Regions from separate parts of the Eubacterium sp. AM05-23 genome, predicted to be linked through region 3. Evidence: riboswitches for the same ligand, from Rfam matches in the RefSeq annotation. Region 3 holds a riboswitch; each other region holds the start of a gene.

Region 1 (7,848 bases), on a different contig from region 3:
TAATCTACCAAGTCAAAGGGCCGTCGCATCCTCGGCGACCCTTTGAACCCTTTGCTGAATGGAGCAGGACCATGCGGTTCTGCTTTTTGTGTTTTTAAATATAAGTTTATTTGATATTTAACTTGCAAAAAATTCCAAAAAGTAACATAAGAGTAATTTGTTGCTATTTTTAAGTCTCTTTAATATAAAAAAATGGTCAATAAGGGTAAAAAATTATATTTTATTAAAGTTTTAAGTTATGTTATAATTTTACAATAAGCATTCAGGAGGTGTGTGAAATGAATGGTTTTCTTTCTCCGGCAGAGATTGGAGAAGTATGGGTTGGGAATGGTGTGAAAAAAGCCTCCCTCTCCATCGGTAAGATGCTGGTTCTCGGCATTTTTGCGGGTATTTTTATTGGTTTTGGCGCCCATGGCTTTTTGCTGGCCACAGGCATTGGCAAAGGCGCACTGGGCGAGGCCATGATCGCTAAGTTTATCGGCGCTTCGGTTTTCCCGGCAGGCTTGATGATGGTTATATTATGCGGTGCGGAGCTGTTTACGGGCAACAACCTGATGACACTGGCTCTGATGGATAAAAAAATTACCGTCAAGGGTATGCTGACAAACTGGGTCGTAGTTTATATCGGCAATCTGATCGGCTCGATCCTTTTAGCTTTTGTTTTGGCAAAAAGCGGCCTTTATGCAGACGCAGTGCTGGACAAAGCGATGGCTGTTGCACAGGCAAAGGTTGGGATGCCTTTTTCAGCAGCGCTTATCCGCGGGATTCTATGTAATATGTTAGTTGTTTTAGCGTGCTGGATGCAGGCCGGGTCAAAGGATATGATTGGTAAAATTTTTGCGATCTGGTTTCCGATTATGCTTTTCGTTTTTGCGGGTTTTGAACACAGCGTTGCCAATATGACTTATATTCCGCTTGGAATTTTCCTGGGGGCAGATGTCAGCTGGGGTCAGATGTTTATTGACAATCTGCTGCCTGTTACCCTCGGCAATATTATCGGTGGCGCCATAATCGTCCCTTGTGTTTACAATTATGCATACCTTCGTAAAAATAAAGAGTAAATGAGAATAATAAAAAAAGCACTTTTTCGCATCAGAAAGGGTGCTTTTATATAAAATTGAGAACGTCTTACGTCTTCGGTTTTATTTGTGCTATAATAAATGAGAAAATTTAAATGTTTACAGGAGAAAAGAAAAATGTTGATTGGAAAAAACATAACCATTGGGATTACGGCATGCACCCCGGTTGACCAGATTCCCGGGCTTATCCGGATGCTGCGAAATGAAAAAGCAGAGGTAAAGGTTATCCTGACCCCGAATGCCCTTAATTTTATTACGCCGCTTCCGCTGCGGCGCGCCTCAGGGAATCCGGTTGAAATCGACCAGTTTGAAGAGCCAAAGGTATGGGACCCTGACCACAAAACCTCAGACCAGTCTGATTTACTGTTGATTGCTCCGGCTTCAGCCAATACCATTGGCAAAGCGGCCAACGGCATCGCTGACAATTTACTGACTACGACTATTTTATCCACCACAGCCCCTATTGTGTTTGCCAATAATATCAATCCGATGATGTACGGCAAGCCCAGTGTACAGCGTAATATTCGGACTTTAAAAGAAGATGGATGTATTTTTGTTGAGAGTGAGGGAGACAGAGCACCCAACCGTATGCCGTCTAACGACCAGATTTTCAAAACGATCATTAAGGCGTTGGAGAAAATGACAGAAGTTTAAAAAATTGAAAAAGTAGGGTAAAAAATTGTCTTTAGTGGAAACTGTATGGACAATTTGAAAAAAAGGCGATAGAATTAAAAGGTAATTGTTTTCAAAGAAGACTTAATAAAGATCGAAAAAAACAGTGAAATGTGGTGAAATGATGAATGGTTTAGTAAACTGGGCGGCAATTTCAGAATTGAACCGCCCGGCAGCCAAGGCAGGCCCTATGGATACTGACCCTGCTAAAATGTGGGGTGCGGTTGCCCAAATGTATAATAAAATGGCGCAGCTGGAAAGAGAGTACACTCAGAATCAGCTGGATGCTATGATTATTACAGAGAAAGACACGGTATTAGACATAGGATGCGGACCTGGGAGGCTCTCAGTGCCGGTCGCCAGTATGGCTAAAAGTGTTACCAGCCTGGATGTGGCGCAGCAAATGCTTGAAAAGTGCAGGGAAAACGCCGACGCTGCCGGAGTGTCAAATCTGACCACCAGGCTTTTGAATTGGGATGATGTGAAGCCTGGCGAGAATGTCGAAAAGCACGATATTGTCATTGCGTCACGGACGACAGCCCTTGTCGATCTTATAAAGCTGAACGCATTGGCAAACAAGTATGTCTTTATTCTCTGCTGGACCAAAAGCCCCAGTTTGAAGGAAGTGCATGACGCTTTGTTTTATGGCGTGGACGATACATTGAAGCCCATGCCTCCAATGAACCGTCTTCTTGGATATAATGTGAATTTCAATCTGCTTTATGATATGGGTGTAAACCCAAATGTTAAAGTTGTGACAGATGGCTTCCACTGCGATTATGAAAGCCGGGAAGAGGCATATAATGATCTGAGAATCCTGCATCCGGTACCGGAGGACCGGGAAGAAATTTTCAGAAAAAACGTGGATAAGTGGCTTACGGATTTACCGGGAGGCGGTGTATCCTTCCGGCGAGAGACCGAGACCTACGTCATGTGGTGGAAACCGGGAAAACTGGAGTTGTAAAATTAAATATGCATTCGAGTCCACAGGCCTAAAGGAAGTCCCATGGCTGCGGACCGATGAGTGTAGGGGGAAACGCCTGCGCTTTCCGTATTTGAGAAGAATGCATTGAGCTGTTTGATACTAAACGGGCATATTCTTAAACGGGATATGCCCGTTTTGTATATATTAAATTATAGGGAAAGAAGGAGATGTGAGAAATGAAAAAATTTAAAAAAGCCCTATCTGTACTACTAGTGCTGGTACTTCTCAGCTTTACCGCAGCTGGCTGTTCACAAAATAACAGTGACACAGCGAAGTCGGACAATGCGGCGGGAGACCGCACCATTACCGATATGTCAGGTGCGGAGGTAACAGTTCCGGCAGAAGTGAAATCGGTCATTAACCTCTGGCCATCGAGCAATCAGATTATGATTGCGCTTGGAGCGCAGGACAAACAGACCGCCTACATGGCCACTTTGCAAAAACCAAGCTTTACCTGGATGCAGATCGTTAATCCAGCCATTATGGAAAAACAGACTGTTGGTGGAAATGGCGACGTGACCGCTGAAGAACTGTTAAACCTGAAGCCGGATCTGGTCATTACCTCCAGTGATGAGGATGCCGAAGCCTACCGCGCTGCCGGACTTAATGCTGCGTGTATGATGTTCAATAATTATGACGGTTTAAAAGAATCTGTCTTAAAAACCGGCGAGGCCCTGGGAACCAGTGAAAAGGAACGGGCAGACAAATATGTTGAATATCTGGAAAAAAACATTAAGCTGGTTCAGGACCGCTTAAAAGACGTAAAAGATGAAGACAAGCCAGTTGTACACTATGTCGATGGACAGAGCGGCACAAGCCCTTACAAAACCACCGGAAACGGTACAATGCAGGAAGAATGGCTGACTATGGCTGGTGGTAAATTATCCACTGATGGGATTCTTCAGGGAATGAGCAAGGAGATTACACCAGAGCAGTTCCTCAGTATTAACCCGGATGTAATCATTGTGGGCGGAACAGGACAGGCAGATGCCTATGACGCCCTGATGAGCGACGCCTCACTGGCAAACCTGAAAGCAGTTCAGGACGGTAAGGTTTACCGTAACCCACAGGGAACCTTCCAGTGGGACCGTTTTGGCTCTGAGTCTGCACTGCAGGTGCTTTGGGCAGCTAAAACCTTATACCCTGATAAATTTGAAGACATCGACATGAAGAAGGAAACCATTTCCTTCTACAAAGATTATTTAGGCTATGATCTTTCAGATGAATATGCGGATGCGATTTTAGCTGGCAAAAATGCTCCGGACGGACGCTAAGCCGGATTAAGGGGCATAAAGAAATAATGTGAAAGAATAAACAGTCAAAGCCGCCGATTGCCCGGCGGCTTTTTTGAAAATAAAAGGACAAAATTGTATGGCGAGAGATATAAAAGAAAATAGGGTGAAAAATCCGGAAGACAGGCCGCTGGGCTTGGTTTTGGCACTGGCAGCGATTATTGTTATCGCCCTTATTTTAACAGCACTGTGCGTAGGGCGTTATCATGTTCCGGTAATACAAGCTGTCAAAATACTGCTGTCACAGGTTTTTCCCATCACACCAACCTGGGATAAGACAATGTATGACGTCATTATCAATTTGAGACTGCCACGTGTGCTGGCAGCTGTTTTAGTCGGCGGCTCCCTGGCATTGGCAGGGGCCACCTATCAGGGAATGTTTAAAAACCCTCTGGTATCGCCGGACCTTCTGGGCGTTTCTGCCGGAGCCTGTGTGGGCGCGGCTGTTGCGATCCTGATGGGCCTGGGAAGTGGGATGACACAGGTGCTGGCCTTTGCCGGCGGACTTTTAACAGTTTTTGTCACCACCTCCATTCCAAAGCTGATGCACCGTAATTCGACCATGATGCTGGTGCTGGCCGGCGTTATAGTAGGCGGGTTTATGAATTCGATCATTGGCCTGACAAAATACATAGCAGATACCGATACTCAGCTGCCTGATATGACTTATTGGCAGCTGGGAAGCATCGCGAAGGTTACCTATCCCACACTTATGGCAATTGCGCCGATTATGATCATCAGCGGCGCAGTACTTATCATTATGCGGTGGCGGATTAATATTTTATCTCTCGGGGACAATGAGGCGCGATCTCTGGGCGTTAACCTGCGTTTTGAGAGAGGAATTGCCATCATCTGCTCTACTGTGCTGACGGCTTCGGCGGTGTGTATGAGTGGAACCATTGGATGGATCGGGCTTGTAATGCCGCATCTGGGGAGAATGGTAGTGGGCAGTAACAACGTGCGGCTGCTGCCGGTTACCACATTGCTCAGCGCCGGATTTCTGATCATCATTGATACCCTGGCCCGGACGCTTACCGGAGGAGAGCTTCCCCTTGGTATTTTGACCGGCTTTATCGGAGCGCCTTTCTTTACCTGGGTATTGATCAAGCAAAGGATGAGTGAGTGATATGGCATTACTGGAAGTGAAAAGAGCAGGGTTTTCCTATCCCACAAGGGAAAATGTCTTTACAGATATTTCGTTCACACTGGAAAAGGGAGAGATTTTTACCATTCTCGGGCCAAACGGCGCGGGTAAGTCCACACTTCTTAATTCCCTGGCAAATCTGACGCCCCTGACAACCGGCGAGATATTGGTGGACGGCGTGCCTCTGGATAAGATGAGCTCCAGGGAAACAGCTTTTAAAATTGCCTATGTGCCTCAGACCACGGAGATAACCTACGGCTATTCTGTCAGGGACTACATTGCTATGGGAAGAGCCGCGCACGTGGGAATGCTGGTAACACCAAAGAAAAAAGACTACGAAATTGTAGATGAAACCATTGCGCTGCTCGGCATTGAACACCTCGCACACCGTCTCTGCACTCAGATCAGCGGTGGTGAAAAGCAGCAGGCGTGTATTGCCAGAGCCATTGTCCAGCAGCCTGAAATTATTCTTTTTGATGAACCGACCTCGGCGCTGGATTACGGCAACCAACTGAATATTATGCGGCTCATCAAAAAGCTGTGCGGCCGTGACTACGCGGTTATCATGACAACCCATAATCCGGATCAGCCGATTTTGCTGGAGGGAAAGGCAGGCATTCTGGACCGGGACGGTCACATGATAACAGGTACAGTGGGCGATATACTGAGTGAAGAAACCCTGAGTGCGGTGTACCGCACAGCTCTGCATCTGGTCTATGTGGAGGAGGCAGAGCGAATGGCGTGTATTGCCGCTAAAATTTAAGGCTCTTTGACAATAAAATGCACGAATGTTATAATTTAGAAAAATAATTGAAAGAGGTGTGTTGATGTCGGTTTTGTCTGTTTACATGGTTTTCAACTAAATACAGTTGAAAAGGTACAGCGATGAGGAAGGGATCCCTTTTGTTTTGCTGCCTTTTTTTAAAAACATACCAGACAGACTGCTTCAATATATCGAATCATGGCTGTGCGGCGGCGTTGGCGGTTGTACGGTTTTATATTTGATTTATACTGCCCGCAGGAGCGTTCTGCATCTTTAGAGATGTGGTATGTTGGCCGCGGGTTTTTTGTATTCAAGTTTATGACGAAAGGAAACGATTTATGAAGTACGCATCGGATCGTTGTGCGTAGCAGGGGCTATCGCACAGCATCAGAATAATGATAGGTGTATAGCCCTTGCTTAATCCTAAAAAATAAATTAGGAGGAGCATAATGAGCTATATCAAGGCAGGCGATGTGCTGCCAAAAGAACTTGTTGACAAAATTCAGAATTATATTGATGGAGAATATATCTATGTGCCTCGAAAAGAGACAAACAGAAAAGGTTGGGGGCAGAACACCAATCGAAAACAGGAAACACTTCTGAGGAACCAGGAAATTTACAGGCAGCATACTGAAGGTATGTCCGTTGCAAGTCTTTCGGAGATTTATTTCCTGTCACCCAAAAGTATACAGAAAATTATTGCGAAATTTAAGCTGGAAAACCAGTGATAAGAGCGCCGCAGCTAAAAACCCTGCGGCGCTTTTTTATTTCAGAAAAATAAAGGCGGTTGCTGTGCAGATAGAATAGCAAGTATAATGTTTTTGTGGAAAAGGCGTATTTGATGAAAACAGATTGGAGAAAACAGATGAAAAAGAAAAAATTAAAGGAAAAAATTCAGATACAAAATACAGAAACTGAAAAAACAGAGGCAACCGTTGTAAAAATAATGAACAAGCAGGCACAGGTTCTGGCAGGAGATAGGCTTGTGACCTGCCTGCTGCCGCAGGCATTGGTTTCAAGGAAAAATGCGCTGGTGGTTGGAGATCGTGTGACAATAAGTCCCGCAGATAACAAAGCGTATAAATTATCAGAAGTAATGCCAAGAGAAACGGCCGTTTTCAGGGGAAGTCGGCGTTCTAAAGGAGAAGTGATACTGATAGCTGCCAATATCCACTATCTTTTGGCTGTTGTGACAGCCGATTATTTCAGACATCAGGCGGGTTATCTGGAGTCAGCCATTATCACGGCCAGGCGGGCTGGAATCAAAATAATTATTTTGATCAGCAGATGGGATCTGGTCGGCGAAAGTGAAAAGGAGCTGCTTGAGAAAAAAATAAGCCTTTACAGGCAAACTGCAGACTTTGTCTTTACAGGATCAGATCAGGCTGAGTTTATGGCGATGACCGCGGAAGTGTCAAACAAAACAGGTGTGGTCGTCGGTGACCGGGCCTGCGGAAAGTCGACCATAATCCATAAAATTTTGAACAGTCTTTCGAAGGAGGAAAAAATACCGGAAAAGCTTCCAGCTACACACAGCAGCCAGATGGAAACCGGCCCTCAGAACACCTGGCTGATCGATACGCCGGGCTTCCGCGATTTTGCGCTGCAGGCAGTTACAGAGGAAGAAAAAAATATTGTGTTTCCGGAAATTGCCCGTCTGACCGATATGTGCAGGTTCAGCAGCTGCACACACACGCACGAGGAAGGCTGTGCTGTGATACAGGCGCTTCGGGAGGGGCGCATTGAAAGAGAGAGGTACGACGCTTATCAAGGCATGGGCGGCAGGACGGCTAAGATGAAGCCGCAGCCAGACTACAGACATACAGCCTGTGCAGAAAGTTTTGTGTGTAAGGTGTGCGGAGCGCCTGTTGCGCCAGAAGGAGCAGGCAGTGGGCACAGGAATCATTGTCCCA
Region 2 (7,848 bases), on a different contig from region 3:
GTGCGGGGCGCAGCCTGTCACCACATAATCTAAAACAGAATAGGAAAAGGCAGGGACAATGATCTGTGGCACATAGCCGATTATTCTGGCAACCTCCCGGTGGGAGAGCGTCTCCATGTTCTTTCCGTCAATCAGGATATTACCCTCCCTGGGCTTAAAAAGGCCTGCAATACAGTTGAGCAGCGTTGTTTTCCCCGCTCCGTTTGGTCCCAGAATGGATATTACCCGCCCAGCGTTAAGGGTAAAGTCAATACTTTTTAGCAGAGGAGCGGCTTCATCATAGGAGAAGGACAACTTTTCAATTTGTATCTTCATCAGCTTACCTTTGCTTTCTGCCGGTATAAAAGCCAGGCAAAGAAGGGCGCGCCGATGAGTCCTGTCAAAACCGAAAGCGGAATTTCCAGAGAGGTGGCGGTCCGGGCGATGGTATCAATGAGAAGAAGAAAAATACCACCCATCAGCATGGTTACCGGGAGAGATTTAATATGGTCGGAGCCGGCCAGCATCCTTGCGAGATGGGGCATGATCAGCCCAATCCAGGCAATGGTTCCGCTGATACAGACCGCACTGGCTGTCAGCAGGCTGGCGATCAGGATGATGATCCATCGGATTTTTTTAACGTTAACCCCAAGGCTCTGGGCTTCAATATCGCCAAAGGAAAGGATGTTGATCCGAAAGGAGAGGCTCAGCAAGATAAACGCGCCAACAGCGAACACAGGCAGCACAGAAAGAATTTCATGAACCTTTATGGAGGCCAGACTGCCCATTTGCCAGAAAACAATGGCGGCGAGATCCGTATCATTTTCAGAAGTGAATTTCATAAGTCCAAGAATTGAGTCCATAAAGCCGCTGGTGATAATACCGGCAAGCACCAGAACAAGGTTGCTCTGGTTGCGCAGGAGCTTTGGAAAGGTCATGGTCATAAGCATGGCGATGATGCCGAAGGCAAAAGCAGACAGCTGACGCGCAAGCATACCGCCGCCCAGCAGGATTGAAAAAGCCGCGCCTACACAGGCGCCCTTGGAGACACCGAGCAAGTCCGGCGATACCAGTGGGTTTTTAAAAATGCCCTGATAGACCGCGCCGCAGAGTGAAAGCACCGCACCAATGCTGACTGCGGCAATGACACGGGGCAGCCGAATGACAAAAAAGACGTTTTCCATGGCCAGATTCCCCGGCTCGCCTGTCATTTTAGTCTGGATGGCATAAAGCATATCCTGAGGGTTAACTGTATAACGCCCAACGCAGCAGGCGATAACCATGAGCGAGAGCAATATGGTGCTCAGTACAATAATGAGATGTCGATGTTTTGTGTTCTTCATAGCAGATAAAATGAAAGGGCCGGCAGGCAATTGCACAGCCCGCCAGCCCGGAAGACTTCAATGCTTATTGAAGCCCAAGCTGTTCCTTGGTAAAGGTTTTGCCGTAGACCATCTGATAGAAGGCATCGACATCCTTCATAAAATCATCTGAGCTGTAAAGATCACCGTGAAGATTATTAGCTGCCCAGCAGACTCCCAGTACAGAGGAGGCGGTGGGGTAGTCCCACGGCTCCAGAGAGGATGGAAAGACATAAACGGCTTTATCCTGTACGGCTTTAATGCTGCTCCAGGCTGGGTCGTTCAGAAGATCGTCGGCCTTGTATTTAGCATAGGAGGGTATCCAGATAATATCGGGATTCCAGCCGACAATCTGTTCAATGCTCACATCGGCGAACTCCCCTTTTTTATCGACCCCGCTGACTGCGTTAGTACCGCCAGCCTTTTCGATAATATAGGTCTGAATCATGGCGTCGGGCGCAACGGTGAGAGGGCTGGAACCGCCTAAAAATAAAATGGACGGTTTTTCAGAGGCTGAACCCACCTTTTTGCTGACATCGGCGATTTTATCGTCGATAAAGGAAGTGATTTCTTCCGCGCGTTTGTCCTCACCCAGAGCCTTTCCGATAATTTTCAGAGAGTTGGTGACTGTGTCAAAGCTTTCATCATTGGGGAGAGCAACAACTGCCGGGACGTTGACTTCGGCGAACTGGTCGGCTTGATTGGCGAAACGTTCAGGCAGAATAGCGAGGTCTGCGCCCAACTCCATAACTGTTTCCATATTGATATCCTTGGCCTTACCGATTTGCGGCAGGTCGTCATATCCGTCGATTACTTCCTCGTACAGGCCACGGGCCATATCTTTATTTCCAAATCCGACAATGTATTTGCCACCGCCGCCAATGACAACCGCAGTATTTAAGGATGGATTGTGTGTTCCCACCACCTTCGTCGCTGGTGCAGGAAGCGTCACCTCGCGTCCGATGGCGTCTGTGACTTTAATCTCGCCGGATGCTTTGTCTGACGAGTCCTCCTGCTTTGGGCTGCAGGCAGTCATACTTAAAATTAAAGTAAGGACCAGAATCATGCACAGTAGTTTTTTTCTCATTTTTTTACTCCTTTTCAAATACAGAAGGTAAAGCCGTTTCCAACAGTACCCTATCGTGGCAAAACCATGAACAAATTATTTTGGGCAATCCGTTTTTAGGTTAAGTCCATCAGAGCTTGTTATATAAATTCATTATAGCACGGTTTGATAACGTTTTAAAGAAGAAAAATAAAACTCCCCGCTCCCTGTGACAGAAGCGGGGTTGCAGATGGATGATTTTTATTGAGGATTCACAAGCTCATCCAGCAGCTTAGGGAGCTTCGCTTCAATTTCCTCGTCTTTAAACTGACAGGTGCCGACAGCCTTATGGCCGCCACCGCCATATTTCAGCATTAAACTGCCAACGTCAATGTTGGAAGTCCGGTTTAAGACCGAATAACCAACAGCCACAGAACAGCCCAGACCACCTTTGCCGCTGACAATCCAGGCAGAAATATTCTGCTTTGGATACATACTGTAAATAAGAAAACGGTTCCCCGTATAAATAGGGTCGACGCCGCGCAGATCAGAGATGATGACATCGCCGTCGGTTCGGGTATATTTGTTTACCATTTCCTTAAACTTGGCGGTTTGCTCAAAATAAACTTCGATACGCTCCTGAACGTCGGAAAGGTTTAGAATCTCATCAGTGGACATGGTACGGCAGGCATCAATAAGTTTTTCCATCAGCTGGTAGTTGGAGATGGTAAAATTACGCCAGCGTCCAAGCCCGGTTCTGGGGTCCATCAGAAAACCGATCAATATCCAGCCTTCCGGGTTTTGAATTTCATCAATAGTCAAATTGCCAGAGTCCACCTTGTCGACGGCGGCCAGCATTTCATTGAAATGTGAAAAGCGTTCCTCACCGCCATAGTATTCGTAAATGATTCTCGCACAGGATGGCGTGATACGGCTTTCACCTTTATATTTGCCTTCAAGCTGATTGCGCTCAAACTCACTGGAATGATGGTCAAACCAAAGGCCGCAGCCCTCCACAAAAGGGACATTTGCCAGACAGTCATCTTCGTTGACCTCTACCAGGCCATCCTGCAAGTCTTTAGGATGGGCAAATTTCCAGTGGTCAATGATTCCGGCTTCCTTGAGCAGCGCGCCACAGACAAGGCCGTCGAAATCAGAACGGGTAATTAATCTCATAATATTAGCTCTCCCTCTCAGATATTATTATCATCAAACAGGTGTTTTATTGCCTGTATGTCAATTATAGTTGATAACAGCAGGGACTTCAACTTGATTCTAAAGTAAAATTTAGATAAAGATGAGAATGAATCTTAGTTGTAAAAAATAATTGGGTATAAAAAAGAATCATTTTTGAAAAATATGCAATTTCCAGAGATTTTTGGGTATAAAATTTTAAAAGAACTGGAGATGATAAAGATGAAGCTTGTACTTTTAAGACATGGTGAAAGTGAATGGAACCGCCTGAACCTGTTTACAGGATGGACGGACGTAATTTTATCGAATAAAGGTATTAAAGAAGCCGCAGACGCTGGCAATATGCTAAAAGGAAAGGACTACGATTTTGATATCTGTTACACCTCTTTTTTAAAACGAGCGGTGGATACCTTAAACGTGGTTTTGGATACCATGGACCGGGCCTGGCTGCCAGTCATAAAGGACTGGAAGCTTAACGAACGCCATTATGGCGCCTTGCAAGGGCTGAATAAGGCCGAGACAGCAGAGAAATACGGAGAGGAACAGGTCAAAATCTGGCGCCGATCCTTTGACGTCCGTCCACCGGCTCTGGAAGCGGATGACCCCAGAAATCCACAGCTGCAGGAGCAGTATCGAAATGTGGAAAAAAGCGAGCTGCCTTTGGCAGAAAGCCTGAAGGATACGATCACTCGCGTTATTCCTTATTATGAAAATGTGATAAAAAAGGATATGCTTGAGGGCAAACGCGTTCTGCTGGTAGCCCACGGAAACTCGATCCGCGCGTTGGTTAAATATTTTGAAAACCTGTCGGAGGATGAGATCATGGGTGTCAATATTCCAACCGGTATTCCTTTGATTTATGAATTCGACGATGACTTTAATATGACTGACCATTACTACCTGGGAGACCAATCCATTATTGAAAAACGAATGAAAAAAGTGGCTGAGCAGGGAAAAGCAAAATAAAAAACAGAAAAAACGGTGGCTTTCTGGCCACCGGTTTTTTGATGGGGTGAAGGCATACACCACCTTCTAAAGGGCAGATGGTATGACCATTTTAAATACTGGTTGAATTTAACGACGAATTCACTTTGCATCTTGTGTATTTTTTCGTTATAATAGAATCAAAAGTGAGGGGAGGTAACAGACATGGATGCACTCAGTTTATTAAAAATCATTATCACTGCGCCCTTTGGCATTGTCTACTTCCTGCTTTTGTCGAACTGGCGTTTTTCAAAAACAAAAACCTTTCTGATCACTGGAGTCGGGATACTTGGGGTTATTATTCTTGATATTTTAATGGAGCTCAGACTGCCCTACGGCTTGAGTGATTTGGAGTTTCGTCTGCTGCATATCATTATCGCTGCGGGATTTGTCATTATCCTTTCCCGTTATAATGATGCGAGGACCTTTTTTTCCTTTCTTTTGTCATGTACCTTTGTGGCGATCCAGGACCTGTTCTGCGGTATCCTGGCACCTTATATGCCAGATGGCGTTGGAGAGCTTTTAAACCAGATATTAATTTTTATGATACTGGCGTTGGTAATTATAAGATTTATCCGCAGGCCGCTTCTTGAGACACTCGGACAACTACAAACAGGCTGGATACGCTTATCGTTGATTCCCATTTGCCTGCTGCTTTCATTCTTAAATGTCGCTTCTTACCCTGCGCCTTTAAATGAACGGCCAGAAAACATTCCGGCAGCTATTGGCCTTTGTGTCGCTATTGTTTTGTACAATGGAACCATCTACACAATCCTCAAGCAGCAGAGCAGCTATTTTCAGAGTACAAGGGAGCTTTCCGCCATGCAGCTTCAGATGACATCCTTAAAAAAACACATACAGGCCATTGCTGAGAGCGAGGAGCATCTCAGAATTTTCCAGCACGATCTCCGGCATCTTACAAATGCGTTAACTGTGTGTATCAAAGCAGGGCGTGATGATGAGGCGCTGGCCCTCCTGTCTTCCATGAATAATACCATTGAGAAGATCAGCCGCCCAGCGGTTTATCACTGCGAGGATGAGGTGTTGAACGCTGTGCTGTCCGTTTATGAGCAGATGGCTGAAAATGCGGGTATTAAGGTGTGCATAAGAGTTGATCTCCCAGAAACACTGCCTATCAGCGGAGAGGAAATATCCCTGGTTTTCGCCAATGGTATCGAGAACGCCATTAACGCCTGTCATCAAATCAGCAGCGTTGATGAACGGAGAATCAGCATTGTTTGTTCCCCGGTAGGATCGCAGCTGTTTATTGAAATTACCAATACCTACACGGGAAAGATATTGTTTGATGCGAAGACAGGCTATCCGGTGACGCGGGAAAAGGATCATGGTATTGGTACACAGAGCATCTCGGCATTTGCCAGGCGTTATGGCGGATTGTTAAAATATAAAGCGGAAAACGGTTTGTTCTCAATGCGGCTTATTCTGCCGCTCTATGAAGATAAAAATGACATTACACTGTAACTAATCGGTCAGTATACAGGTTTTAGGTTTACCAGATAAATGGGATTAATCGGTATTTTACCTGTTGAGCATAGCGTACATAGCCGGGGAAAGAGGCCAGCAGCGATTGATCCTCATAATAGGTTCGCAGGATCAGCAGAAGGACTATGACCGCGGACACAATACCAGTGGCCCACCCAAAAATCATCCCGACAGTGACGGCCCAGAAGCTCATAAAGAGGTAGCCGGGATGTCTTACAAAACGGTAGGGACCACTGCTACAGACTACGGGCTGAGCATCCTTCAGCATCGGCGTGTCCGCTTCATAGTACTTGTTTGAAAGCAGCGCCCAGGACATCAGCAGGTTGGCGACAGCGCTGAGAACAAGTCCGGCAGCCACAACCGGCTGAGGTACCGAGGACCAATGGAACCGTGTTTCCAGCCCGGCAACGATGTAAATGCCGTAAAAAGACAAAGGACTGCAAAAATTGCGAAGGGTGATATCGATCCCGGAAGCTTTCTCTGCATTTTTTTCTGGAAACGACAGAGCGGTTGGGTTGCGGTGTAACAGGACAGCCAGTGTGCCAGCCATGATAATCAGATATAAAATAAAATAGATCCAGCCGCGTATACAGCCCAGAGTCCCGGCTGCAACTAAAAAACAGGACAGGCTTAATATTTTTTGCAGCATTGCCAGGGCGGCAAAGCCAATGGTTTGTTTTTTCATAAAAAATTCTCCTGAAAGAAAAATTGGATTTTAAAAATGTTGTTATTATACCATATTTCAAGATCCTTATACAGTAGAGAAGGATGGTTTATCACTCTTTTAGTAGAAATGATTGATTTTTTTATCATAAAGTGTGATATACTAAAAATAAAAAGAGGTTTTAGCCATGGAACAGATTGAACAATTGCAGAAAATTATTGATGAGGGAAAAAGCATTGTATTTTTTGGCGGAGCGGGTGTCTCAACAGAAAGTGGGATTCCTGATTTTCGCAGCAGTAATGGTCTTTATATGCAGGAGTACCGCTATCCGCCTGAACAAGTGGTAAGCCACAGCTTTTTCGTAAACCATACAGAAGCCTTTTATGATTTTTATAAAAACAAAATGATGTTTTTGGACGCTAAGCCAAACGCTGCCCATATGAAGCTGGCAGAGCTTGAAAAATGTGGAAAGCTTAAAGCTGTGGTGACACAAAATATCGACGGTTTGCACCAGGCAGCAGGTAGCAGGACGGTTTATGAGCTGCACGGCAGTATTCATCGCAATTACTGTCAAAAATGTGGGAAGTTTTTTGACGCCGCCTATGTTAAAAATGCGGATGGAGTGCCAAAATGCGACGCCTGCGGGGGAATGATCAAGCCAGACGTAGTGCTTTATGAAGAGGCTCTTGACTCAGATACTATCCAAAAAGCCGTGCAGGCAATCAGTGAGGCGGATACGCTGATTATCGGCGGAACATCTTTGGTCGTTTATCCGGCAGCCAGTTTTATTGATTATTTTAGAGGAAAGAATCTGGTGGTTATCAATAAGGACGCCACTGCCAGAGAATCAGAAGCTTCCCTGGCGATCCACGACGCCATTGGCAAGGTTATGGAGCAGATCAAAGTTGAATGCTGACGCTGACACAGAAAAGGAGGAGCTGCGTGCTTAGCTGCGCAGCTCCTCCTTTTCATTTACTATTTTCTGACGCTTGAAATTAAGACGGCTTTCTGAAAGAAACAAGCCGGCAATGGTTAGCCCAATGCCCAAAATAGCTGGCAGGGTAATGTGCTCATGAAGAATAATGACAGAGGTAACAACCGTAATGACCGGGACCATA
Region 3 (7,848 bases):
TTTTGCCGCTGTTTTTCCAATGGTCGACGCGACCTTCTGCGTGGCTGTGGTAACTGCAGCAGTGGCTGGCGCCATTATGCGCAAGCCCATTGCGGTTGTCATGCTGCTGATCATCTGCTTTCCAGTGGATGCCATTATCCCCATGTGTGTCGGCGCCATCATTGCGGCGTCCATTCCCCTGCCTAAGCTATTTAGACAGATGGCTGACGCTCAGGGAGAATAAAAGAACACATAAAAAACACTCCGCTTTTGCAGAAAAGGGAGTGTTTTTTAGTGGTTCGTATTATTCGCTTCTTTTACGTTTGATCAGGGCGATCACACCGATGAGGATCCCGCCGCCGGCAAACAAGCCGATGATAGAAGGAATCATCCAGGCTGGAACGTCTCCGTTCATCAGGGCAGCCTGACGGATACTGGTATCCGGGTTGGTGCCTGTGACAGTGGCGGCCAGCTTCTTAATAACATTGCCGTCTCCGCTGCCACCGTCATTGTAGGTCTGGGTGGTGCCAGCGCCTTCGTTTGAATCCAGTGCTTTCACTTCGATTTCGCAGGTTGCGGTTTTACCATTGGCTGTTGTTGCGGTAACGGATGCGGTACCCTCTTTGATGGCCGTAACCTTGCCGTTTTCATCAACTGTTACGATGCTTGGGTCACTGGAGCTCCAGGTAACATCGGCATTGGTGGCATTTGCAGGCTTGACAGTTGCTTTTAAAGTGGTGGTGGCATCCGGCTGAATTTTCAGATAGTCATTGGACAGCTTGACATCAGTTGCTGCTACCGGGGTTTTGACAGCTGCGTAGTAGCTGAAATGCGGTGCTTCAAAGGATACGGTTTTGCTGTCTTTGTCTGCTACAGCATTGTCAACGACATTTATTTCATCCTTACTGTCATCAAAATGAACGATTTTGATATCGCCATTGTCCTTGTATTTTTCATTCAGATCAAGTTCAACGGAAACAGTTCCGCCTTCTGGCTGTTTTTCTTCATTTGTGGTTTTATCAACGGCTTTAATATCGAGAATTTCCAGAATCTCGGCTTCTGGATCCAGTTTGTTCTTCACAGCCTGATCCGCTTTATTTTTAACTTCATCGCTGACAGATGAAACCTTTAACTCGGCATCTGGCAGAACCTTACTGTCTGCGGAGACCTTTACCTGAGTTCCGTCCACATCCGCGGTTGTCTCGACTTTTTCAGGCTGAGGCGTGGGTTCAGGAGTCGGCTGGACAGTTGGCTCAGGAGTTGGCTGAGCAGTCGGTTCTGGAGATGGCTGAGCAGTTGGTTCTGGAGTCGGCTGAACGGTTGGCTCAGGAGTTGGCTGAGCAGTTGGTTCGGGAGTTGGCTGAACGGTTGGTTCAGGAGTTGGCTGAGGTGTAGGTTCAGGAGTTGGCACTGCAGTTGGCTGAGGTGTGGGTTCAGGAGTTGGTTCTGGAGTCGGCTGAGGATCTGCATTGTCTAACAGGTAAATATAACCCAAGAAATTGCCGCCCATGCTGTTGGCATTGTCATAGTCCATATAAAAATCACGATAGCTCCAGCCAGAGTTGGAGGTGACAACCTCATTGCCGTTGACTTCCTCGACAACAGCGACATGACCGCACCAGCCATTGGTTAATGAGCCGTCCCACACCGCAATGGCACCTACAGCAGGCTCTGACCCGTAGGCAAAACCACCGCGTCCTTCGTCATAAAGCTCTTTATTATCAGACCAGAAATATTTTGCGTTGCTTCGGAAACTGCCCCATCCATTTGGATTGCTGTTTACCTGGTTATTTGGAAGCGGATAACCCAGAATTTCGTAGGCACGGCCCCAGGCGTAGTAGGTACAGTTACCTCCTGTTAAAGGATTTAACTCAAACGGATTTCCACTGGACCGGCTGTAAGGATAAGAATAGTAGTCCGGTTTTTCAGTCCTTGGTGAGAATTCCGCAGCCTTTACGGTCGGTGCAAACTGCAGCGAATAGGCAAACAATAGGCAGACGCATAAAAGCGAAGGAACAAATTTGTGAATAAACTTCTTCATGCTGTGATTCTCCTTCTAAAATGATTTTGTTAAACATAATACTGTAAAATGATGAAGATCAGTTAACTGTTTGTAGAAAATATTATACCGTATTTCATACCATATTTCCTTAAAATGTAACGAATTCTTAAAGGAGAAAATCCAATTGTAACAGAATTGCAAACAAAAAATATAGTCATTGCTTTTTAAGTTTTCAATAAGAGGCGTTGATTAAAACAAAAGTTAATTTCAAAAGTTGAATGCCTAATATTCCTGGGAACGGAGGATTTTATTGTGATAAACGACAAAGCCGCATAGGGCGGTCAGAATACCAGTGGCAATAATGATCAGCCGCACATCGATCATATCGGCTAAAGGGCCAAAAACGGTCATGCCAATCGGAAATGCTGTGGCTGCCATAATCTGGACAAGGCTGAAAACACGGCCCTGCATGGCTTCTTCCACCCGTTCCTGAAGCAGGACAGTGATGGGCGCGGTGATAAAGGGAACAGTTAGGCCCACAAAGAGCATAAAGCCTAAAAAGACAAGAAAAACTGGTGAGAAGCCCAGCCCAATGCAGAAGACACCGCACAGGGTGCTGAAAACCATGATGGTGGTTACACGGCTTTTAAAACCACCCCAGGCAGCAATGATGAGCCCGCCGATCATGGCCCCGACACTGTAAATGATTTCGTTGGCTGTCAGATACCATACCTCCTCGCCAAAGGTTCTGGCAATGAGGAGAGGCGTCAAAAAAGCGGTAGGAGTGACTAAGAACATGAGCAACGCATAAAAAATCAGCAGTACTTTGATAAAGGGATGCCGGTAAGCATAGAGAATACCGGTTTTTAAATCGGATATGGTGCCTGTGTTCTTGGCAGACTGGGCTCGTTCGTGAGGTAGAATTTTCAAAAAGGAAAGCAGTGAAATGCCAATGATGGCAGTGACAACGTCAATGAAGAAGGTTGACTCGACAGACACAGTGGCCAAAAGGGCGCCGCTGACTGCTGGCGCCACAATCATGGTCATGTTCTGGAGGCTCCCATTAAAGCCAGTGACACGCATAAGCATACTTTTGGGTGTAATCTGCGGAATGAGCGCATTGACAGTGGGGGTCTGGATTCCAGTGCCCACTGAGCGGACAGCCGATACCAAAAAAATAATCCACAGCTCCCGGTAACCCATGAAAAAACTGAAAGCCAGACCCAGTGTGGACAGGGCAACCAGAGCATCGGCGCAGATAATCAGGTTTTTCCGGTTATAGCGGTCTGCCCACACACCGGCAAAGAGGGAAATCAGTACCTGTGGAATAAAGGTGACGAGTGTGGAAATGGTCAGCATGATCCCTGAGGTGGTGGTCAGGGTGACGTACCAGATAATGGCATACTGAGTAAGGGAGGATCCGAGCAGGGAAATGGTCTGGCTGGTTAAAAAGAGGATGATCCGTTTTTTCCAAGCTTTGTCACGGGTACAGGTTTGTTGGTTCATTACTTCCTCCTTTGGGCTTCTGCCCTTTAATTTAAGGTGATGAAATCCTGAATGACCGGATTATCCGATGCTTTAAAATCTTCAACACTGCCGTGAAAGAGGAGGCTGCCGGAATCGATAAAGCTCAGAGTGTCACAGATACGGTAAGCCTGGCTTGGGTTATGGGTAATGATGATAACAGTCAGCCCGGCCTCACGGTTTCTTTTGATCAGCGCAGCCTCAATAATTTTCAGGCTTTGAGGGTCGATGTTGGCGGTGGGCTCGTCTAAGAGCAGTGTATCCGGTGAAAAGGATAAGGCCCTGGCCAGAGCTGTTTTCTGTGATTCGCCGCCGGAAAGCTTTTTCGCATTTTGTTTTGCAAGCTCTTCGATTTTAAATTCCCGCAGCAGTCCCTCAACGATGGGGGCTGCCGATGCTTTGGCATATTTGCGTATTTTTAGGGGATAGGCGATATTGTCATAGACAGACATGGCAAAAAGATAGGGTGTATGGCTGGCATAGGTCAGCTTTTTCAGCACGGCTTCATCACCAGTGCGGCCATTATAGGTGATGGCGCCGCTGGTGGGCGTGAGAAGCCCGGCAACAGATTTCATCAGGGTGGTTTTCCCTGATCCGTTTGGGCCTAAAATTCCGTGGATTTTTCCGGATTCAAGGCACAGGCTGTCCAGTGACAAGACTGTTTTTCCATGATAAATTTTCGTGAGTTTTTCAATCGCGATTTGCATAAGGGTCTCCTACCATATATTTGTAAAGGATCGAATTGGTCACAAAGGAGATGACCAGCAGAATAATACCCATGGCGATGGAAACCGCGTATTCGCCCATGTTATTGTTCATGGCAATGAAGGTGGTCATGACCCGCGTGTAGTTTTTAATGTTGCCCCCCACGATCATCACAGCGCCAACCTCAGATACAGCCCGTCCAAAGCCGGTGACCAGGGCGATCATGATGCTGGCCTTAAGCTCCCGGATCAGCAGGAAGAGAATATCCCCGCCGCCGGCCCCAAGGGTTTTTCCCATGGTCACCACAACCTGGCCGTTGACGGTAGTGTCGTTAAACACAATGCCCATGATAATCGGGGTGACGAGGATCACCTGGGCGATGATCATGGCAGTGGGTGTGTACATAAGCTTTAGATGCCCCAACGGACCGGATCGGGCCAGCACCAGTGAGGTGAACAGGCCGATGATGACCGGCGGAAAAGACATAAAGGTGTAAAGCAGCCGGGATACGATCCGCTTTCCCCTGAATTCCTTGATGCCAAGCAGGATGCCCAGGGGCACGCCGAGAACTGTGGAATAAATGGTGGAGGAGAAGGATACGTATAAAGAAAGCCCGACAATCTGGTAGATTTCCGGATCTCCGGAAATCAGCAGATGGAAAGCCTCAATGAAGCCGTTGATAATATAATCCATAAGAAACCTCGTCAGTCTGTCAATTCAAAATCAGCGCCCGAAGAACGGACGCTGATAAATTCTGGATTCAGTTAATGCTTATTTGCTGGCGTTTGGCACAAAGGTCGCTTCGCCGTTAATCTTGTAGTTTGAGATTTCCTGCTGTACGGCGTCGCTTAAAATCCATTCCTGGAATTTTTTTGCGCCGTCAGTGTTCAGCTCAGCGCTGACCTTGTCAGGATTGACGACGATAACGCCATACTGGTTATACAGGTTATCGTCCTTTTCGACAACAACCTCAAGATCCAGATTATCTTTCATGTTTAACCAGGTAGCGCGGTCAGACAGGGTGTAGGCTAATTTTTCATTGGCCATTTTCAGGGTGTCGCCCATGCCGGAACCGGATTCGATGTACCAGGGCTGTCCTGCCGGGGTAACGCCTGCCTTTTCCCACAGGCCCAGTTCTTTGGTGTGCGTACCGGATTTGTCGCCTCTGGATACAAATTCAGACTGGGTTTCAGCAATGGTCTGGAAAGCTTTTACCGCATCGTTTGGAGCGACTTCCTTCAGTTTGGCCGGGTCATCCTTGCTGCCCAGAACGATGAAGTCATTGTACATAACGTCAAAACGTTCAAGGCCGTAACCGTCTTTCACAAACTGTTCTTCCTGTGATTTGGCGTGAACCAGAAGAATATCCGCTTCACCGTTTTTGCCCATCTCAATGGCTTTACCGGTGCCAACTGCCACAACCTTTACGGCAATGCCGGTTTCTTCTTCAAACTTGGGCAGAAGCACATCCAGCAGACCGCTGTCCTGTGTGCTGGTGGTGGTGGCCATAATAATTTCACCGTTGGAGCCTGGCTCCAGCTTTTCGGTTTTAGCAGTATTGCTGCTGCATCCTGCCAGGCCGATAACCATGGTCAGAGTCAGCAGTGCTGCTAAGACCAGCGTCAATTTCTTTTTCATTTCTCTTCCTCCTTGATAATGAAAATTAAATATATAAAAGAATAATCTTCTATACCATTGTAATCTGTGAGGAGGAAATAAACGCAGTGCGCACGTTTATCATCTATCCTTCTCACAATGGAAAGCACAGCCGTTTCCCGCCGCACTCTATCGATTTTGAATCCATGGTTTGACTTTAGGATAAAAAATTCGGATAGATAAATCTGTAAAACGATTTCGATATGACTATTTTAACAGAAAATGGCGGAAAATTCAAGCGGCAGTACTAATTGACAAGGGCTGTCAGGCGTGCTAGGATTAATCTGTTGGAAAAACACAGGGATTAGAACAATATTGAGGAGTAAAAAATGAAGGAAATACATATTTGTATTGGCAGCGCCTGCCATGTCAAAGGTTCCTACCAGGTGGTGCAGCGCTTTAAGGAACTGGTGGCTGAACGGGGACTCGAGAATGAAGTAGAGCTGATGGGGACTTTCTGCCTGGACGCCTGCAGCGATGGGGTAGCAGTTAAGGTTGATGAGCATATTTATACGGTTAAGCCAGAGGGCGTTGACCAGCTGTTTGATCAGATAATGGAGGGAAACAATGGGTGTCATTAATTTCACGAAAGCAAGCTGCCGGAATTGCTACAAATGTATCCGATACTGCCCGGTAAAGGCCATTAAGCTGATGGATAACCAGGCCCAGATCGTTGAAGACCTGTGCATTGGCTGCGGCAACTGTTTTCGGATTTGTCCGCAAAATGCCAAATATGTGGCCAGCGATGTGGCCAGCATTAAGCAGTGGCTGGAGGAGGGACCCGTGGTTCTGAGCCTTGCGCCGTCATTTCCCGCCGGATTTAATACAGATGACCCGCTGCAGGTACTAAGCGGCCTCCGGGCTCTGGGATTCACAGTGATTGAGGAGACTGCCATTGGGGCAGAGCAGGTCTCAAAATACTATGCCAAGGATTACTGGGGGACAAAACGCCATGTGATCACGACCTCTTGCCCGACCGTTAACATGATGATTGAAAAATACTATCCTGATGTGGTGGAATACCTGAGCGAGGTGGTTTCTCCCATGACTGCTCACGGCATGATGCTGAAGGAAAAATACCCCAATGCCAAAATTGTGTTTGCGGGGCCCTGCATCTCTAAAAAAATGGAGGCCGTTGATTCGGCTAACCCGATTATTGACGGGGTGCTGACCTTTGATGAGCTGGATGTGTGGTTTAAGGAAGAAGGCATTGAGGTGTGCGATATGCCTGCAGGCAGCTTTGACGCGGCAGGCTGTAATGTCGCGCGGTTTTATCCGCTGGCCGGTGGTGTAGAAAAGACCAGCATACCAGGCGTGCAGGGCGTCCGGCGGGTCATAAAAATTGACGGCCTCAAAAACTGCCGTGATTTTCTGGATGATATCAGTAAGCTGGAGGGCCAGTACTGGATTGAGATGAACGCCTGTGTCGAGGGCTGTATCAACGGCCCGGGCAATACCCACAGCCCTCTGGTCAAGTATGAGCGGATCGAGCGCGTGACGGATTACATTAATAATAACGCCCGGAAAGACCCGGAAACGCCTGAACAGGTGCCGGATTTTGGTCGCGGCTTTTCATCTGAAAAGAAGAATCTCTTTGCGGGTGTGCCGGAGGAAGCCATTGAAGAAATCCTGCGGCAGACAGGTAAGTTTACCCCCAAGGATGAGCTGAATTGCGGTACCTGCGGCTATGACAGCTGCCGTGAAAAGGCCGCGGCTGTTTACTGCGGCATGGCGGAGCTGGATATGTGCCTGCCCTTTATGCGCAACCGCAATGAGGCCATTTCCAATTTGATCATCGCGTCGACGCCAAACGCCATCGCGGTACTGGACAAGGATTTCAGGATCGTCGATTTTAACGGGGCGGCCGAAAAGCTGTTTAAAACCGCTAAAACCGATGTGCTGCATAAAAATTTTGTAGAAGTTTTTGATTATAACCCATTTAAAAAGCTGGACAATGTCGAGGGCAATTATTACAGCGGAAG

Evidence for each region. Region 3 has a riboswitch for molybdenum cofactor ahead of DW091_RS04260 (substrate-binding domain-containing protein). Riboswitches for the same ligand answer to the same signal wherever they lie in the genome.
Region 1: linked by a shared signal. The riboswitch ahead of DW091_RS01970 (ABC transporter substrate-binding protein) and the one ahead of DW091_RS04260 (substrate-binding domain-containing protein) in region 3 are both predicted to bind molybdenum cofactor.
Region 2: linked by a shared signal. The riboswitch ahead of DW091_RS16760 (ABC transporter substrate-binding protein) and the one ahead of DW091_RS04260 (substrate-binding domain-containing protein) in region 3 are both predicted to bind molybdenum cofactor.

The regions. Positions count from the first base shown of each region.
Region 1 is NZ_QUDF01000001.1:433,473-441,320, forward strand. It holds gene DW091_RS01955 (formate/nitrite transporter family protein) at 279-1,061, shown strand; gene DW091_RS01960 (flavoprotein) at 1,197-1,733, shown strand; gene DW091_RS01965 (class I SAM-dependent methyltransferase) at 1,873-2,715, shown strand; molybdenum cofactor riboswitch at 2,716-2,833, shown strand; gene DW091_RS01970 (ABC transporter substrate-binding protein) at 2,913-4,010, shown strand; gene DW091_RS01975 (iron ABC transporter permease) at 4,135-5,154, shown strand; gene DW091_RS01980 (ABC transporter ATP-binding protein) at 5,156-5,935, shown strand; gene DW091_RS01985 (CD3324 family protein) at 6,385-6,663, shown strand; gene rsgA (ribosome small subunit-dependent GTPase A) at 6,801-7,848, shown strand, end outside.
Region 2 is NZ_QUDF01000014.1:40,014-47,861, forward strand. It holds gene DW091_RS16750 (ABC transporter ATP-binding protein) at 1-315, opposite strand, end outside; gene DW091_RS16755 (iron ABC transporter permease) at 315-1,322, opposite strand; gene DW091_RS16760 (ABC transporter substrate-binding protein) at 1,387-2,427, opposite strand; molybdenum cofactor riboswitch at 2,419-2,554, opposite strand; gene DW091_RS16765 (hypothetical protein) at 2,647-3,561, opposite strand; gene gpmA (2,3-diphosphoglycerate-dependent phosphoglycerate mutase) at 3,802-4,545, shown strand; gene DW091_RS16775 (ATP-binding protein) at 4,729-6,045, shown strand; gene DW091_RS16780 (isoprenylcysteine carboxylmethyltransferase family protein) at 6,074-6,751, opposite strand; gene DW091_RS16785 (NAD-dependent protein deacylase) at 6,918-7,646, shown strand; gene DW091_RS16790 (DMT family transporter) at 7,677-7,848, opposite strand, start outside.
Region 3 is NZ_QUDF01000003.1:39,663-47,510, forward strand. It holds gene DW091_RS04235 (chloride channel protein) at 1-223, shown strand, start outside; partial or broken gene DW091_RS20805 (Ig-like domain-containing protein) at 542-1,513, opposite strand; partial or broken gene DW091_RS20810 (CHAP domain-containing protein) at 1,556-2,020, opposite strand; gene DW091_RS04245 (MFS transporter) at 2,264-3,487, opposite strand; gene DW091_RS04250 (ABC transporter ATP-binding protein) at 3,514-4,212, opposite strand; gene DW091_RS04255 (ABC transporter permease) at 4,196-4,903, opposite strand; gene DW091_RS04260 (substrate-binding domain-containing protein) at 4,982-5,848, opposite strand; molybdenum cofactor riboswitch at 5,938-6,055, opposite strand; gene DW091_RS04265 ((2Fe-2S) ferredoxin domain-containing protein) at 6,196-6,447, shown strand; gene DW091_RS04270 ([Fe-Fe] hydrogenase large subunit C-terminal domain-containing protein) at 6,434-7,848, shown strand, end outside.